One region of the Planococcus lenghuensis genome, then DNA from elsewhere that is predicted to be linked to it. Evidence: riboswitches for the same ligand, from Rfam matches in the RefSeq annotation. Region 1 holds a riboswitch; each other region holds the start of a gene.
What was found. Region 1 has a riboswitch for cyclic di-GMP ahead of B0X71_RS21050 (DUF5667 domain-containing protein). Riboswitches for the same ligand answer to the same signal wherever they lie in the genome.
Positions count from the first base shown of each region.

Region 1 (5,668 bases):
GAGCTGTCCATCACTGGACCAGATCAGGTAAAAACGGGAAAGTCCTTGCGCTTGCTCAGCCAATAGCTCCTCATGTCTGACTTTGAAGACGGCCGGATCATAATAGGCCTCGCCCCGGCTTGGCACCGACTGTTCGAAAAGTGACCGGTTCCGGCGCTCGAAGTCCAGCAACGTCCCGGCGTCTTGTTCTTCCAGCAGCTTAATGACGATATCCATATCCTCACCTCAATCTTCCCATGACGACTGTATTATAAAATTTGCCATCCGACAGGGTTTTGTCGTTGACCAACACACCTTCTGCTTGAAACCCCAGTTCCTCATATAAGCGGATGGCCGGTTCGTTGGTTTCCAATACATTCAAAGTCAGCTTTGCAAGTCCGCTTTCGTCAGCCCATTTGATGGATTCACTCAAAAGATTCTTCCCAATGCCATTACCCCAGTAGGCTTTCAAGACGCCGATTCCAAACTCCGCTTTATGTGCAAACCGCTTCAGTTCATTTCCTTCACAGCGTGAGAACCCGACAATCCGGCCATCTGCGATAGCCACCAGGAACAAGTTCCGATCACTCTCTGTGTCCGATCGGATCAATTGTTCGAATCCCGATGCATCGATGAATCCTTCCCCCGGTTCCCGGTCCAGGTTTTCCGTCTCGCTGTCCATCTGGAGCCGGAGCTGAGACAGTTCCGCTGCATCTTCCTGTCGGGCAGAGCGGATGAGATAAGGGAGTCCGTTTCTGCAGAATCGTTGTTCGGCTACTTTCATCCCTTATTCAGCTCCAATTGTGCGATTCTCTTCCAAGCCTTCACAAAACTTTCGGCCATCAGTTCCGCTTCCATGTGCTGCGACCCGACCTGTTCGAGAAAATATGAACTTTGATACGCATACTTGATTGGCGCAACGGCTGCCATATAATCGAACATCGTGATCAACCGGTCGTTTCGCACGTTGGGATCAAGTGCCAGCAGGTAAGCGTCCCGAAGCTGTAGCTGTGCAGCCGACCATTGGATTTTATGCTTATGGCCGCTGTAGCTGTTCTCGAATTCCGCTGCTTCGTCCAGCAGCTTCTCCAGTGAAAATAACGGACAGCTGATCACCGCTTCCTCGAAATCAAAGACGATGACTTCCCCGCCTTTAGTACGAATAGCGTTATTGCTGTGCAGATCCAAGTGGTCGATGGAATACGGAAGCGAAAACCCGTCCAGCTGACCGCATAATTCAGCCATGGCTGACGCCATCCGATCGAGAATACCGGCATCGCAGATCGCCAGCAAGTCCTCTTTTCCATCCAGATTGTTTTTAATCAGCTGCTCCTGCTGCGCCGTCCATTGCGGCCGATAGACATTCTTGGCATGTTCGACAAAAACCGGCAGCTGCACAGCGAGATGCCGCAATGAATAATAGGGAATGGCATGTTCATTGGCAATCGGCGTAAACTGTTTCTGAAGGTCAGCCATCTGCTTGGCTATATCGATTAATGCATTCAAATTCGCTTCCTCACGGATAAGATGGCCGGAAAATTTTTCAAACAGAAGCCAAGTCAATCCGTCTTCTGTCTTCCCATTGATATATACAGGCACCGCCCCGGAGTTCAGCTGGGACAATGCCGTATAGATCGCCGGAGATGACTGAAAGATCGGCAGAAATGCAATCTTACAGACCACTTCCTGCACGGAATGCCCGTTATATACATGAAATGACGCAGTAATGCCCCAGTCATTCGACCTAAAAATTGTAATCGGCCCTTCCACTTTCCTTGAATCAGGAATGGAAGAAGCAATCCACTCCCTAACATCTTCCAATCGCACACGGTCATTCCATTTTAACTCAGCCATCGAAACCCCTCCAAAAGAACTAGTGCTCCCGGCGCCAGTTTTTCTTCTGATTCAATTTTACTGCAAACAGAAAAACTGTACAATTGCTTCTTTAAAGAAGCAGTAGGATGAGTCAGACGCTGAGTCCGTGAAATTCTCTCCAGCAAAAAAACTCCTGCAAATGCAGGAGCTCAGTCATCGGCAGAAGGGGCAGCTGTCTATTAGTCCGTCTGCTTTAGTCGTTGATTATCAGTTGCCTTCATCTTCATCTTCGTCCTCGTCTTCTTTTTCTTTTTCTTTCTCTTTTTCTTTCTCAGCAGCTTCCCGTTCTTTTTCTGCCGCTTTTTCAGCAGCTTCCCGTTCTTTTTCTGCTGCTTTTTCAGCAGCTTCCCGCTCTTTTTCTGCTGCTTTTTCAGCAGCTTCCCGCTCTTTTTCGGCTGCTTCCCGTTCTTTTTCAGCTGCTTTTCGTTCTTTTTCGGCCGCTTTCTCAGCAGCTTCCCGTTCTTTTTCTGCTGCTTTTTCGGCTGCTTTGCGTTCCTGTTCAGCCGCTTTTTCGGCTGCTTTGCGTTCCTGTTCAGCCACTTTTTCTACTGCTTTCTGTTCTTTTTCGGCTGCTTTTTCTACTGCTTTCTGTTCTTTTTCAGCCGCTTTCTCGCTTGCCTTTACTTCTTTTTCTTTTTGTTTTTCTTCTTTGGCTACAGCCTCTTGCACATCGTCAGCTCCATCGTCCTCAGATTCCAGCTCCTCAGATTCCGGTTCCTCCGACTCCGCCTCTTCGTGCTCTTCTTCATCTTCCAGAGCTTCCTCTGTGACTTCATCCGCTTCTTCATTAATTTCTTCCATAAGCTCTTCCTGCTCTTCTGCCAGCTCTTTTTCAAGTTCAGCAAGCTCAGCCTGGTACTCTTCTTCCGAAATTTCACCTGCCGCAAGCAACGCATCAAGCTCAGCCCGTTTTTCTGCGGCTTTTTCTTGCTTCTCTGTAATATCCGTCAGTTTTTCAGTAATTTTTTCTTCCCATTTCGCTTGCGCTTTTTCAATGTTTTTCTGCAGTGCTTCCCTTGCTTTCGGATTCTCGATCTGCTCCAGCGCTGCTGTCAGCGCCAGGATATTGGCAGCGAACTTCTCTTCCAATTCTGCCCGGAACCCGTCTATAGTATCCGCTTCACCTGAAGGTTCTTCCGTCACGGATTCCTCGTCAGGTTCAGTCTCATCCTCAGCTTCCGATTCTGCACTCTGCTCGTATTTCTCCAGTGCCGCCTCCTGCTGTTCGATGGCTTCCTGAAGAACTTCATTCGCCCGCTCCTCGTCCCCTTGGTCAAGGAGCGCCAGAGCTTCCGAAATGCGTTCTTCCGCAAATCCAGCCAGCAGCTCGGCCTCTTTCACTCCATCGAACGTCAGGGCCAACTGCACATTTTCCATCAGGTTTTTTACGAAGTAGAAGAAGTCACCCGGCAGAAGCGAAGGGTCTTCAGCAGCCGTTTCATCTTCTTCCACTGCTGGTTCTTCTGTCTCCTGCTCTGGTTCTTCTTCAATAAGCACTTCTTCCGTTTCCGTTGTTTCAGGTTCCACCGGCTGTTCGTGCTGATCTGCTTGAATCGGACTTGCCCCGACTGTAAACGTGAGTGCTGTCGTAATAATACCGGTTGCTAACACGTTGCGGACCTTAAGATTGATCACGGGTTTTGACATTTTTCCATTCCTCCAAAACAGTATTTTTGGTTCGGAGAATGTCGACATAACCCGTGTTCCCACAGGCTATTCTCCATTCTTCAGCGGTTCAGCCGCCCTAGTGACGCGCACCGTAGGCCTGGAACTTTGCGTATCCACCTTTCGATGGAGCTGCCTTTTTCAAATGAGAAGCGCTGGAAGCTATTCGGTTTCCGACTTCTTTATGTAAATATACCCTACATATAAGCCAAAAGATACATTTTTTTAATGGATAAAAACTAATTTTCCCGCCTTTGTTTCCACAATGAAAGTTAAGCATTTTGTGTTTAAAATCGGCGAATCGAAGACATCAAAAAAACCGCTCACCCTACCAGGGAGCGGGCACATCATCACTTCTTTTTCGGACAGGTGCCGCAATACTTGCCGGCACCCGCCCCTTCATAATGGAAGCAGCACGTCTGGCGAATCCGGATGCCGCCTTCCGGTTTTTCCCCGTGAAATTTCTGTAGCGGGTTCTTCCGTTCGCCGAACGCTTCTCCCGGCAGGCCGTCGATCAGCCAGCGGAAATCCGCCACCTTCCGAGCGCTGTCGACCGGTTCTTCCGCCATTCGCTTCTCATACAGCCAGTATACGTAAATGGCGACATTCTCCCATAACACCGGCCGCGGCACATTGCCGGCCTTCGATACCACCCGGACCAATTTCCCGATTTCAATGAACAGTTCCCAGGAAAATGCCCGGAACTCCTCTGTGTCAATCGGAGTTGTCTCCATGTCTTCAAGCAGTAAATACGGCAGCCATTTGCCATCCGCATTTTGCGGAACGAGTGCGCCTTCTATTGTATTCAGCCGGTGCCGATGGACTGTTGCGGTAAATAATGCCGGCACAGCAAGCAGATATCCGAGCCGTTTGACGAGCTGCGACGCCGCAACCCGGGTTTCACCGGTTTTGAAATCCGCTTTGATGCCATCAATGAATCCATCCAGAAAGGCCTCGTCCGTGAATTGTCGGAGGGGGAACCGCTTTTCTCCCGGCGTTTCCATTACGACACGGAAGTCGGAAAGCGTCCTGTGAAAGTATTTAACCGCTGGCAATGTCGGCACGGCGCATCCCGCCTTTCGCACGCTTTCCTTTGCTGAACGGAATGCACATCGGCGTCCCGGAGAACGGGTCGCATGCCACCTGACAGCGCAGTCCGAACACGGAATGGACAAGCTCCGGCGTGATAATTTCTTCCGGGTCCCCCTGACGGAACACTTTCTTATCGTGAATCGCAACGATATGATCCGCATAGCGGCAAGCCAGGTTCAGATCATGCAGCACCATGACAATCGTGCGCTGTTCGGTCTGATTCAGCTCAAACAGCAGATCGAGAATATCGATCTGATGCGTCATATCGAGATATGTCGTCGGCTCATCGAGCAGAATAATATCCGTATCCTGCGCAAGCGTCATCGCAATCCATGCGCGCTGGCGCTGACCGCCTGATAAGGAATCGACTTTCCGGTCGGCATATTCCGCCATGCCGGTCGCTTCCAGCGCATCGTTTACGGCTTTCTCGTCCGTTTTTGACCATTGCTGCAGCCAGCTCTGGTGCGGATAGCGCCCCTGTTTCACGAGCTGGAGAACCGTCAGCCCTTCCGGCGCCACAGATGACTGCGGCAAGATAGCGAGCTGACGTGCGATTTTCTTCGTCGCCATGCTGGAAATATCCCGGCCGTCGAGCACCACGCCACCTTCCTGCGGCTTCAAAAGCCGCGCCATCGACCGAAGCAGCGTCGATTTACCGCAGCCATTACTGCCGATGAACACGGTGATTTCACCTTTCGGAATCTTGAGATCGAGCGCTTCAATGATATTCTCTTCTCCATATCCCAATGTCAGTTTGCGCGTCGAAAGTGCCTCCATCTGTCATTCCCCTTTCTGTTCGTAGCGTCTTCCACTATTTATTCCGTGAACGGTACAGCAGATAAATGAAATACGGCGCCCCGATGGCAGCTGTGAACACGCCAGCCGGAATTTCAAGCGGCGCAAACGCTGTTCGGGCGATCAGGTCCGCAATCAGCACGATCATGCCGCCGATGAGTGCGGATACCGGCAGAAGTGCACCGAACGACGAGCCGACAAGCTGCCGGGCGATGTGCGGCGCCATAAGGCCGACGAAACCGATCCCGCCGGCGAACGCAAC
Region 1 covers NZ_CP019640.1:3,285,042-3,290,709, forward strand. The annotation lists gene B0X71_RS16620 (GNAT family N-acetyltransferase) at 1-216, opposite strand, end outside; gene B0X71_RS16625 (GNAT family N-acetyltransferase) at 221-763, opposite strand; gene B0X71_RS16630 (phosphotransferase) at 760-1,833, opposite strand; gene B0X71_RS21050 (DUF5667 domain-containing protein) at 2,062-3,501, opposite strand; cyclic di-GMP riboswitch class I at 3,581-3,666, opposite strand; gene B0X71_RS16640 ((2Fe-2S)-binding protein) at 3,870-4,583, opposite strand; gene B0X71_RS16645 (ABC transporter ATP-binding protein) at 4,561-5,388, opposite strand; gene B0X71_RS16650 (FecCD family ABC transporter permease) at 5,423-5,668, opposite strand, start outside.

Region 2 (5,668 bases), 310 kb from region 1:
CGATTACAACCCGGACGCCTGTTATGCTCTGAATGCGGAAGGTCAGTTCCAGTTGTTCAATGAAGTGGCGGAAGAAACAACGGGTTACATGGAAAAGGAAGTGATTCAACTTCCATTTACAGCACTAATCGATGAAAAGTTCCTGCCTGAAACGATGGCGCTTTTTCAGCGGGTACTGCGGGGCAGCCGGGAGCAATTCGATACGATCATTAAAGCAAAAGACGGAAGCGGAATTGAATTGTCCATCACAGCTGCACCGATTTACATAGACGGCGAAGTGAAAGGCATCGTCGGGACAGCCAAGGATGTAACGGAGAGAAACAACCTCGAACTTCTGCTGAATGGACAAAACAAAGTGCTCGAAATGATTGCGCAGGGAGAACCGCTTTCAGCCGTGCTCGACCGGATCATCACCATTGTGGAAACCATTTCAGAAGGGGCACTGGGATCCATTCTGCTGACAAATGAAGAAGGTACCCATCTGAACGCAGGCACTACACGAAACCTTCCGAATGAATATGTGAGAATGATCGATAACATGCCGATCGGTCCGGATGCAGCTTCATGCGGAACGGCAGCTTATTTAAACTGCCGGGTCATTTCAGCTGATATCGATTCTGACCCCCGCTGGGCCTTATATAAAGAAGTGCCGCTCAAACACGGGCTGCGGGCCTGCTGGTCTTCGCCGGTCCGGGACAGTCAGCGGAAAGTGCTTGGTGTCTTTGCAATCTACTACACAAGCAGCCGGACACCGACCACAACGGATATGCAGATCATTGAGAAAGCGACGCACCTGACAAGCTTGGCCATCCAACATTACCGGGCGGAAGAACAGATTAAGTTCATGGCTTTTCATGATGCACTGACCGGTCTGCCCAATAAACAGCTATTCAATGAGCGGCTGACGGAAGCGATCAGCAGGTGTAAAGCGACTGCGGAAGAGACGGTTGTCCTGCTGTATATGGATCTGGACCGTTTCAAATTGATTAATGACACGCTGGGCCACAACGTAGGAGATGCCCTTCTGAATCAGGTGGCCAGGCGAATGGAGGCATGCATCCGAAAAACTGATACGGCTTCCAGGCAAGGTGGCGATGAATTTGCGATTCTTCTTGAAGGAGCATCGAAAAAAGAAGCGACAATTGTCGCTGATCGCGTGCTGAATGCTCTGGCCCGCCCTTTCGAGGTGGGAGGGCATGAAATTTTCATCACACCGAGCATCGGCATTTGTCTGTACCCGCCGGATGGCAGCTGTCCGGAAGAGCTGATCAGAAAAGCGGACCTTGCGATGTATCAGGCGAAAAAAGAAGGTAAAAACAATTTTCAATTCTACGACGAATCCCTTAACAGTCGGATCTATGACCGGCTGCAAATTGAAAATGAGCTTCGGAAAGCCATTGATTCAGAGCAGTTTTCTCTCCGCTATCAGCCGATTGTCGATTTGGTTTCAGGGCAGCTGGTCGGTGCCGAGGCGCTGACCCGCTGGGATCATCCCGAACTTGGCAGCATCCCGCCTGACCAGTTCATCCCGATTGCAGAAGAAACCGGTCTCATCCTTCCGCTTGGCGAGCGTATTCTGCGGATGGCATGCAAAGAGCTGAAAAAATGGCAATTCGCCGATACTGAACGGTTCACCTTGGCTGTAAATTTGTCGATCCGGCAATTTTATCAGCCGAATCTGCTGAAAATCATCCAGGGAATCCTGCGGGAAACGGAAACTGATCCGACCAGGCTGACAATCGAAATTACAGAAAGCATGACGATGAACGTAAAGAAAGCGAGTTCCATTCTGTATCAATTGAAAAGTATGGGCATCAACATCTCCATGGATGATTTCGGGACCGGATACAGCTCGCTCAACTGCCTGAAGGAATTCCCGATTGATCATTTAAAGATCGACCAGACATTCATCCGGGAAATTTCCGGGACGAATGGCAATAAAAATATTGCAGCGACGATTATTTCAATGGCCCATACCCTTGGCATGAAAGTTATCGCAGAAGGCGTGGAGACAGAAGAGCAGCTTCACTTCCTGAAGCAGCATAATAGCGATGAAGCACAGGGATACCTGTTCAGCAAGCCGCTTGCTGCAGGAGAGTTTCATCTGCTGATAGATAAAGGCTTTGTATACAGCTGAAAAACGGGCTTAAAACATAAATTACCTGCAGGCCGGTAACACGGATCCATTATCTTTAAACCAACTGAAAAAGGCAAACTTCTCCGAAAGGAAAGGACGCAAAGCCGCGAACCTAACCGCCGGTCGGCGTACGGAAGTCAGGCTGCCAGGTTCCCTTCAGGAGTCCGGGATCTTGAAGGGAGGAAAATTGAATATGCGCACAATCGTGATGGTTTGTGTTTTAGCTTTCTTGTGTACTGGCATAATCACGGAAGGAGCAGGAGGGGCCCAAGTGGAAGCTGCAGCAGCCGAAGACCGGGCGACCTGGCTCTGGAACCCGTGGATGTTCGTGGAGGATGAATCCGGAACGCTCGCTTTTCTGGCAAGTAAGGAGCTGAATAAAGTCTATGTACAGATCGATCAGGAAATGCCGGCGGATGCCTATCGCAGTTTCATTGCAGAAGCCGGCGTACAAGGCATACAGATTTATGCGCTGGACGGGGCGCCGAATTGGGTGTCACGGAAAGGCTATGTCCAGCAGGACCGGCTGATGACCTGGCTGCAGCATTACCAGGCCGGCTCTGCATCTGCTGAGAAATTCGCCGGCATCCATCTCGATGTTGAGCCGTATCTGTACAGCGACTGGGCATCGAACCAGGCGGCTACTGTTAAGTCTTATCAGGCCTTGCTCAGCCGGGCAGCGGATAACGCTGCAGCACTCAGCCTGCCGATCGAAGTGGATATGGCCTTCTGGTTTGATGAGATTTCCTATAAAAATCAGTTCGGGATTGGGATTTTGGCGGAATGGGTCATTGCGGCGACTGACAGTGTCACCATCATGGCTTACCGGGACAGCGCCGCGCTTATCGGTGAATTTGCGCGCAATGAAGTTGCATTTGCAGGAAAACACGGAAAGAGCCTTGTTATTGGAGTCGAAACCGGACAGACCGCAGAAGGCGCATACCTCTCGTTCTTCGAAGAAGGAGAGGCCTATATGAACAAACAGCTCTCGTTAGTCCAGCAACAATACAACGGCACAGCAAGCTATAACGGCATCGCGGTTCATCATGTCGGCAGCTGGATGACGATGAAGCCGTAGAAGCTGTATGGTATAACTGAAAGGCACGTCCGAAGTATTCATTCGAACGTGCTTTTTTTCGTTTAGATGTTTCCGTCTTTTTTGCAGCTTGGACGGCATTCCCGCTGACCAGCGCTGTAATCGTAAAATTTCTGCAAAATGCATCGATTTCCGCCTTGCTCAAATAAAAAGAGTAAATCGAGACAAATAACGGTTTACCGTTGGAGGACAGTGGAATTTGGGGCTGGCTGCATCGCTCTTGGTACGTGCCATTCACTTGATTGCGAAAATGAAAAGACCGGAAATCAGTTGATTGATCAAATTGAAAATTAATCCGTTCCAATGCCTTCTGTTGAAAAACGCCCCCACTTCCATACGATGAAAACGCTTTAACGCCAAGGGCTCGCGCCACTTTTCACAAAAAGGAAAAAGAATTTTATTACTTGTTAGAAAAGTGTATACAATGTCTGCCGCCTTTGTTATCCTAATATTATTTTCAGCGAGAGATACAGAAGGAGGCCACGGACATGGCAACATTTTTAGGTGCAATTGCATTATTGATAATCGGCTACATGGTTTACGGGAAGTTTGTTGAACGGGTGTTTGTGGTCAATGACGATACACCCACACCGGCATACACAAAACGGGACAATCTCGATTACGTGCCGATGAATTGGTGGAAAGGCAACTTGATCCAATTACTGAATATCGCAGGACTCGGTCCGATCTACGGCGCAGTGGCAGGAGCGCTGTACGGACCGGTCGCGTTTATCTGGATCGTGGTCGGCTGCATCTTTGCAGGCGGCGTCCACGATTATATGTCTGGCATGATGTCACTCCGCCACGGCGGCGCGCAGTTCCCGACGCTGGTCGGCAAGTATTTAGGCAAACACATCCGGACATTCATCAATGTCCTGTCACTTGTACTCATGCTGCTGGTGGCGGCTGCTTTCACAGCAGGCCCGGCGCAGCTCATTTCACAAATCACCCCAATCAGCTTCATCGTGGCTCTCAGCCTGATTTTCGGTTATTTTATCCTGGCCACGGTTTTACCGGTGAACCGGATCATCGGCCGGATTTATCCGCTCCTCGGCGGCATCCTGCTGATCATGGCGATTGCCGTCGCAGTGGCGCTTGTATTTTCGGGTAAGCAACTGCCGAATCTGACGCTCGACAGCCTGCATCCGGCTAACCTGCCGCTCTGGCCGCTGCTGATGGTCACCATTTCATGCGGTGCCATCTCCGGCTTCCATTGCACACAGAGTCCGATTGTGGCCTGTACGATGAAGAAAGAAACAGACGGACGTAAAATTTTCTACGGAGCGATGATCATTGAAGGAATTATCGCACTTGTATGGGCAGCCGCAGGGATGGCCTTCTTCAATGGAACGGAAGGACTCGCAGCGGCGCTCGAAGCCGGCGGGCCATCCGGTGTGGTCAATGAAATCTCGACATCGCTTCTCGGCACAGTCGGCGGCATCCTGGCCATCTTCGGTGTCATCATCCTGCCGATCACGACAGGCGATACAGCGCTTCGTTCATCGCGTATGATTGCGACAGATATCCTGTCGAAATTCATGAATATGGACGGCAAGATGAAGGTCCTGCTCGTGACAATTCCATTGGCAGTTCCGACATTCTATATGGCGACAATCGACTACACATTCCTGTGGCGCTATGTCGGCTGGACGAATCAGGTCGTCGCGACGGTCATGCTGTGGACCGCTGCGATGTACTTATTGAAACTGCATAAACAGCACTGGATTGCAGGTGTTCCGGCAAGTTTCATGACCGGCGTTGTGTGCACGTACATCTTCTATGCGCCGGAGGGGCTCGGACTCGATTACAATCTGTCGGTCATCATTGGTGCAACACTCACTGTCCCGGTTGTCCTGTGGTATGCAGCACAGATCATCAGACACCGCAAAGTGAAGCAGAAAAACAGCGGACTCAATATAGCTTAACGCAGAACCTATCCTCTCATGTGCGAGAGGATGAGTTTTTACAACGATTAGGATATCCATTCTTCAGTCAGGCCTATACAATTGAAAAATCTCCCCCTGCAGAAGGTGCAGGGGGAGATTTTCAGGTCCGGTTATTTATTTCGCTTCAAGTACAGCCGCCACTTTCGCGATTACAAGTTCACTTCCGAGCATCGGGGATTCACCGCCGCCTTCACCGGAAGGGCGTCCGCCTTTATGCGCTTCCCGAAAGGTGTCACTGTTTTTCCAGGCTTCGAAGTTTTCAAGCGTTTCCCAGTACATATTGACATTCAATTCATCATGTTCTTCCACGTTGTCCCGAACCGTAACTTCAACTTTTACGAAGCCATCCATTTCCTGAAGCGGGCCGGGTTTTGCAAAACGGGGAGCCATTTTCTCAGCAAAGCCTTTTTTCGTCCGAATGCGGTTTGTTACTACATACATAATGATAAATCTCTCCTTTCTGTCTCTAACCAAGTCTATCATACTCCC
Region 2 covers NZ_CP019640.1:3,599,632-3,605,299, reverse strand. The annotation lists gene B0X71_RS18100 (sensor domain-containing protein) at 1-2,137, shown strand, start outside; cyclic di-GMP riboswitch class I at 2,200-2,287, shown strand; gene B0X71_RS18095 (amidase) at 2,409-3,215, shown strand; gene B0X71_RS18090 (carbon starvation CstA family protein) at 3,722-5,158, shown strand; gene B0X71_RS18085 (heme oxygenase) at 5,294-5,620, opposite strand.
Region 2: linked by a shared signal. The riboswitch ahead of B0X71_RS18095 (amidase) and the one ahead of B0X71_RS21050 (DUF5667 domain-containing protein) in region 1 are both predicted to bind cyclic di-GMP.

Region 3 (5,668 bases), 520 kb from region 1:
AAGACTGTTTCGGCTCCAGATAGGACAGCACGAGTGCGATTGTCTGCGAATGTTCATGCTGCAGAATATTGTAAATCTGATTCGGATCGGCCCGCCGTGCAAAATTGAACGGTTTGACTTGCAGCCTGCTCGTCAGTCGGCCGATCGTGTCCAGCGCTTTTTCTTTCCCCAATGCTTTTTCAAGCACATTGCGGGCATAATCCAATCCGCCTTCACTCATATAATCCTGCGCAAGGATCATCCCGTAAAACTGATTCAGGACATCTTCCATTTCACTGCTTTTCAAGTGACGGATGTTGGAAATCTCCAGCGTCAGCTGATCGATTTCCGGTTCCGACAGCTGCTTGAAAATTCCTGCAGAGGCTTCAGGCCCTAAGCCGACCAGCAGGACTGCCGCTTTTTGAAGCCCGTTCAGCCCTGTAATTCTTTTCGCTTTTGCCATACGTCACACCCCTACTCTTCGTTCATCCAGGAACGCAATAAATTCGCAAAGTCTTCCGGCCGTTCCTTGGCCAATTTTTCGACAGTTTTCCGTTTCGGATTTGCAATGGAATCGAACTCGGACAGATCAATCTCCGCTTCTTCGGGCAGACTGTCATCCGGCGGCGGCTGGTCGAATATCCCCATGACATACTCATTCTCCTCCTGATCCCGTCTCCGCTTGCGGATCAGCAACACTGCAACAACTAAGACAACCAGCAAGGCGGCAATTCCGATACCGGCATACAGCAGGAAGTTCGCCGGAAGTACAGTCCACCATGGCGCAACCGGCTCTTCCGCTTCGACGACCGCTTTTCCTTGGAATTCGGTTGCGAAGATGGAAATACGGCCTTCGAGTTCTTCTTCAGTCATTTCAGTGCCGTTCATGCTCAACGTCGTGCTGACAGTATTCGTTAAAATACTGCGGATATCATTGATGTTCTGTAATGTCAGACTTTCCGGATCAGCCGGAACCGGCGGCTCTACACCGACATTGATCGTAATGTCATCAATGACATAAGGGCTCAATTCAATCTGGCGGTTAATTCGGTTCACTTCCGAGTTGATCCGTTCCTCGGTGCGTTCGGATTCGCTGCTACCGATGCCATCAGCGCCCGGATAATTTGCAATTTCGGTCTCTCCTGCCCCTGTGGCATCTTCGACGACTGCCCCTTCACTGGAATAGGATTCGACAATCCGTTCGACACTGATGGCAATGCCTTCATTCGTTTCTTCATTCACGGGTTCGACGAGATTTTCTTCGCGCCGTTCCTTTGTGAAATCCATACTCGTCATAACGGAGACGACGACTTTGTCCCGTCCAAGTGTAAGTCCAAGTAATTGCTGAAGTTCCCGTTGGATATCCTGTTCGATGTCTTCCTTGATCTCCCGTTGCTGCTGATACACGGACAGCGTCGTATCCACTACGTCTTCTTCCAAAATCTCGAACATCTGGCCATTCTGGTCCATGATCACAATCTGATCTGCCGGTAAATTTGGGATACTTTTACTGATTAAATGATATAACCCGTTGACCTGCTTTTGATCGAGCTGAAAGGCGGGATCACCGGTCACCACAATCGAAGCGGTGGCCACTTGTTCTTCATCTGTGATCCAGATGTTTTCTTTCGGCAGCGTAATCATGACGTTGGCATCCGTCACGCCATCAATCTGGCGAATCAAGTATGCCAGTTCGTTCTGCATCGCATCCCGCTCAACCACATCGAAATGGCGATCCGTCATGCCGAGTCCCATGTTTTCGCTGAACACGCTGTAATTGACGTTGCCGTTTTCAGGGATTCCTTCCGCAGCCAAAGCGATTTTCAAATTGGCCAATTCGTCTTCCGGCACGCTGATGATGCTGCCGTCATTCGATACCTCCACGAGAATGCCGCGTTCTTCGATGGCCGCTTTGATTTCCCCGGCTTCCGCCGGTGCAAGATTGGAATATAACGGAGCGAAATCGTCCCGAGAATTGAAAAAGAAAAACACGGAAAGCACGAGCGCTGTCAAAACGAAAGAGCCGATCATAATCCACTTCGTCAGGCCTGAAAATCCCGCCCATGCCCCCTTGAGTTTTTCGGTGTAAGCCGATACTGTTTCTTTCATTTGCCATTATCCTCTGCGCTTGTCTTCATACTTGCATCCTCATCATTTCCTGGTAAGCTTCGACGACTTTATTGCGCACTTGCATGGTCAATTGCAGGGATAAATTCGCTTTCTGGGAAGCAATCATGACTTCGTGGACATCCTGAACTTGCCCGGTCACAAGTCCCGTCGTCAGTTTATCCGATTCTTTTTGGGCGCTATTCACTTTATCCAGCGCCTGTTTGAACAACTCGCCGAATTCGCCTGTTTTATTGTCTGTCTGGACTTTGGGACTTTCCTGAGGCTGTAAGAATGGGACTTGAATCGAACTAATCGTGTTCATGGGAACCTCCTAAAATCTCCGATCAACGGGACGGGTTATTTGCCGATTTCCAACGCTTTCATGAACATGCTTTTGGATGCATTCAATGCGGTTACATTCGCTTCATAAGAGCGGGTCGCAGACATCAGATCCACCATTTCCTTCACCGGATCCACGTTCGGCAGCCGGACGTAACCATCTTCATCCGCTTCCGGATGAGTGGGATCATACGATAACGCGAACGGCGTCCGGTCCTCTTCGATTCTTGAAACCGATACACCGGATACATGAGCGGATCCTCTGCCCATCGCCGCCTGAAGATGCTGGCCGAATGGCGACACACCGCTTTGCGACAGCTCCACCGTTTTCCGGCGGTACGGCATCCATTCGCCGTTGACCCGTTCGGCCCGGGTTGTGTTGGCATTCGCGATATTGGAAGAAACGACGTCCATCCGGAGCCGGTTTGCCGTCAGGCCGGAAGCGCTGATATTAAGTCCGTTGAATAAGCTCATCTTCCTTACCTCCCATCGCTGATGACAGAGCGGAGACTGTTGAATTTCCCATTGATCCGCTCGGTCAGCGCGTTATTCCATAATTGGTTTTTCGCCATTTCGGCCATTTCGTAGTCCATATCCACGTTATTGCCATTTGTTTTGAACTTTGTATTGGTGTTCACTGTCACGGAAGGTACTCCTGCTGAATTTTCCGTACTGAATGGGATATGACCCGCTGCTGTTTTGAAGCTTTTCAATGATCCGCTGCTATCCATTGCGTTCTGCAGTGCAGATTGGAAGTTTACTTGTCTGCTTTTGTAGTTCGTCGTGTCGACATTCGCAATATTCGCCGCATGCGTCCGTTGCTTCAAAGCCGATGTCGATAACGCCTGTTCCAATGACTGGAACGTCTGAGGAAATATATTCATTGCTGAACTCCTTTATTCTTAATTTGGCCACAAAAAAACCACCCCGAAAAAAGGGTGGATTATGCATCTCCCATCTTTCGGTAACCCGGCTGCCAAGCACAAAAGATTGTGCGTAGGCCCGTGGCTTTGCGTCCTTTCCTTTCGGAGAAGTTTGCCGTTATCGTGACGATTGTTGTATTCAGTTTTTTAAATGTTTTAGGTCTTTTTACTGATTTGGATATTTTGTGGAAAAACATTACTTAACTCGATAAAAACCGGACGTTCTTATAATCAATTACGGCTTTTGATACTGATCTAGCTTTTAAACTCAATAAATTGACTCATTTTCAACTGTTCTTGATGGTGATAATAGCACGTTTTTTTGATTTTGGCTATTTTTTCTTGGAAAAATGATTTTGTTTTAATTTTCCTTTTTCTATATATTTTATTTAATTATAGTGGTATGCTAACGCCAAATTGCAAGAGTTTTTTAAGAAAGGGTGAATTTTTTTTATGTTCCGCGGATTATATATTGCAACTTCCGGACTTATGGCCCATAACCGTAAACAGCAAGTACTCACGAATAACTTGGCGAATGCGAATACGCCCGGATTCAAACAAGACGAGACGGTGCTTCGGGCTTTTCCTGCCCAATTGATCCAAGCCATGCAGGCGGGCAAGCATCCAGCTACTATTGGCAAGCTCCATACCGGCGTTTACGCCCAGGAAGGGATTCCGTCTTTCGTGCAAGGCGCATTAAAGGAAACCGGGAATCCAACCGACATTTCCCTGCTATCCGGCGCATTGCCGGTCGATCCCGAAACACAGCAGCAAGGTACACTGTTATTCGCAGTCAATGCCGGAGACGGGCAAATCCGGTATACACAAAACGGTCAGTTTGCAGTCGACCAGGATGGATTTCTGACGACAGCTGACGGGCTGAATGTCTTAGACGCGAACTTCCAGACGATTCGTACGGATTCAGAGAACTTTACAGTCCAAGGCAACGGTGAAATTATCCGGGAAGACGGAACGAACGCAAATCAGCTTTGGGTCGGGTATACAAATGATCCTGAACAGCTCGTAAAAGAAGGCCATAATCTCCTTCGCTGGGAAGGTGATTTCGAGAATGCGCCGCTTGGGATTGAAGCGGCCGGACTTCCGAACATGCCTGGAGATTTCGTAAAGCAAGGCATGGTCGAACAGTCGAACGTGGATCTGACCCGGACGATGACGGACATGATGAGCACGTACCGCAGCTTTGAGTCGAGCCAGAAAGTCATCCAGGCTTACGACCGGAGTATGGAGAAAGCGGTCAATGAAATCGGAAGGGTTTGATGTATTAGTCAGATTTTTATCAGTACTATTTACTAAAGGAGAATTATGCCCATGAATATCCAAATGAATTCTGCAGCTACATCGATGCGGGAATTGCAGAAGAAGATAGATTTGATTGCGAATAATATTTCGAATGTGAGCACGACGGGATATAAGCGGCAGGAAGCGAATTTTTCCGACGCGCTTACCGTATCGATGGAAAAGCAGGCGGGGCTTCAGCATGAAATCGGGCGGCAGACGCCGAATGGACTGCGAATCGGATCAGGGGCTATCCTGTCCCAGACGAATTTACGAATGGAACAAGGTTCATCGCTTCAGACGGGTCGCCCTTTCGATTTTATGATTGGCGGCAATTCCGGATACTTCCGGGTCGCATCTGAAGGAAATACATATTACACAAAAGACGGTTCTTTCCAAGTTCAGCCGGTGCTGAACTCCGATCAAGTCGCCTTGGTGACGAACGCAGGAGATGCGGTTGTTGACGGCAATAATCAGCCGATCGTTTTTGAAAACGATTATGATTCCGTTACTGTCACTGAAAATGGCGGACTGGAAATTACATTTAAAGATCAAGCGAAACAGCCGGCCCAGTTCCAGTTGAGTATCGCTAAAATTCTGCGTCCGGACCTTCTTGAAAAAGCGGGCGGCAACCGCTATCAGCTGCCTGGTACAGAAGCTGAACAGATGGCAGCCGGTGCACTTCAGCTTTTTGGAACAGCGGCAGAAAATGATGGCAGCGCCCGGGTGATGCAAGGCGCGCTTGAAGCATCCAATGTAGATTTGACTGAAGAAATGACGGAACTGATTACTGCACAGCGACTGCTCCAGTCACAAGGAAAAGCGATTTCGTTCGCGGATGACATGATGGGGCTTGTTAATACGATGCGGGGATAAATGGAGAAGCTGACGCCGGAATTCCGGTGTCAGCTTTTTTTGATTTATGCTGGGAGTTTGACTGAATGATTATTAAAATTGGGTGAGTGCACTTTAAACGCTGGTGAATGCACATTATACTTTATTGAATGCGTTTTAAGAAAAGT
Region 3 covers NZ_CP019640.1:2,760,968-2,766,635, forward strand. The annotation lists gene fliG (flagellar motor switch protein FliG) at 1-442, opposite strand, end outside; gene fliF (flagellar basal-body MS-ring/collar protein FliF) at 454-2,088, opposite strand; gene fliE (flagellar hook-basal body complex protein FliE) at 2,114-2,410, opposite strand; gene flgC (flagellar basal body rod protein FlgC) at 2,446-2,901, opposite strand; gene flgB (flagellar basal body rod protein FlgB) at 2,907-3,311, opposite strand; cyclic di-GMP riboswitch class I at 3,388-3,477, opposite strand; gene B0X71_RS14120 (flagellar hook-basal body protein) at 3,804-4,628, shown strand; gene B0X71_RS14125 (flagellar hook-basal body protein) at 4,680-5,522, shown strand.
Region 3: linked by a shared signal. The riboswitch ahead of flgB (flagellar basal body rod protein FlgB) and the one ahead of B0X71_RS21050 (DUF5667 domain-containing protein) in region 1 are both predicted to bind cyclic di-GMP.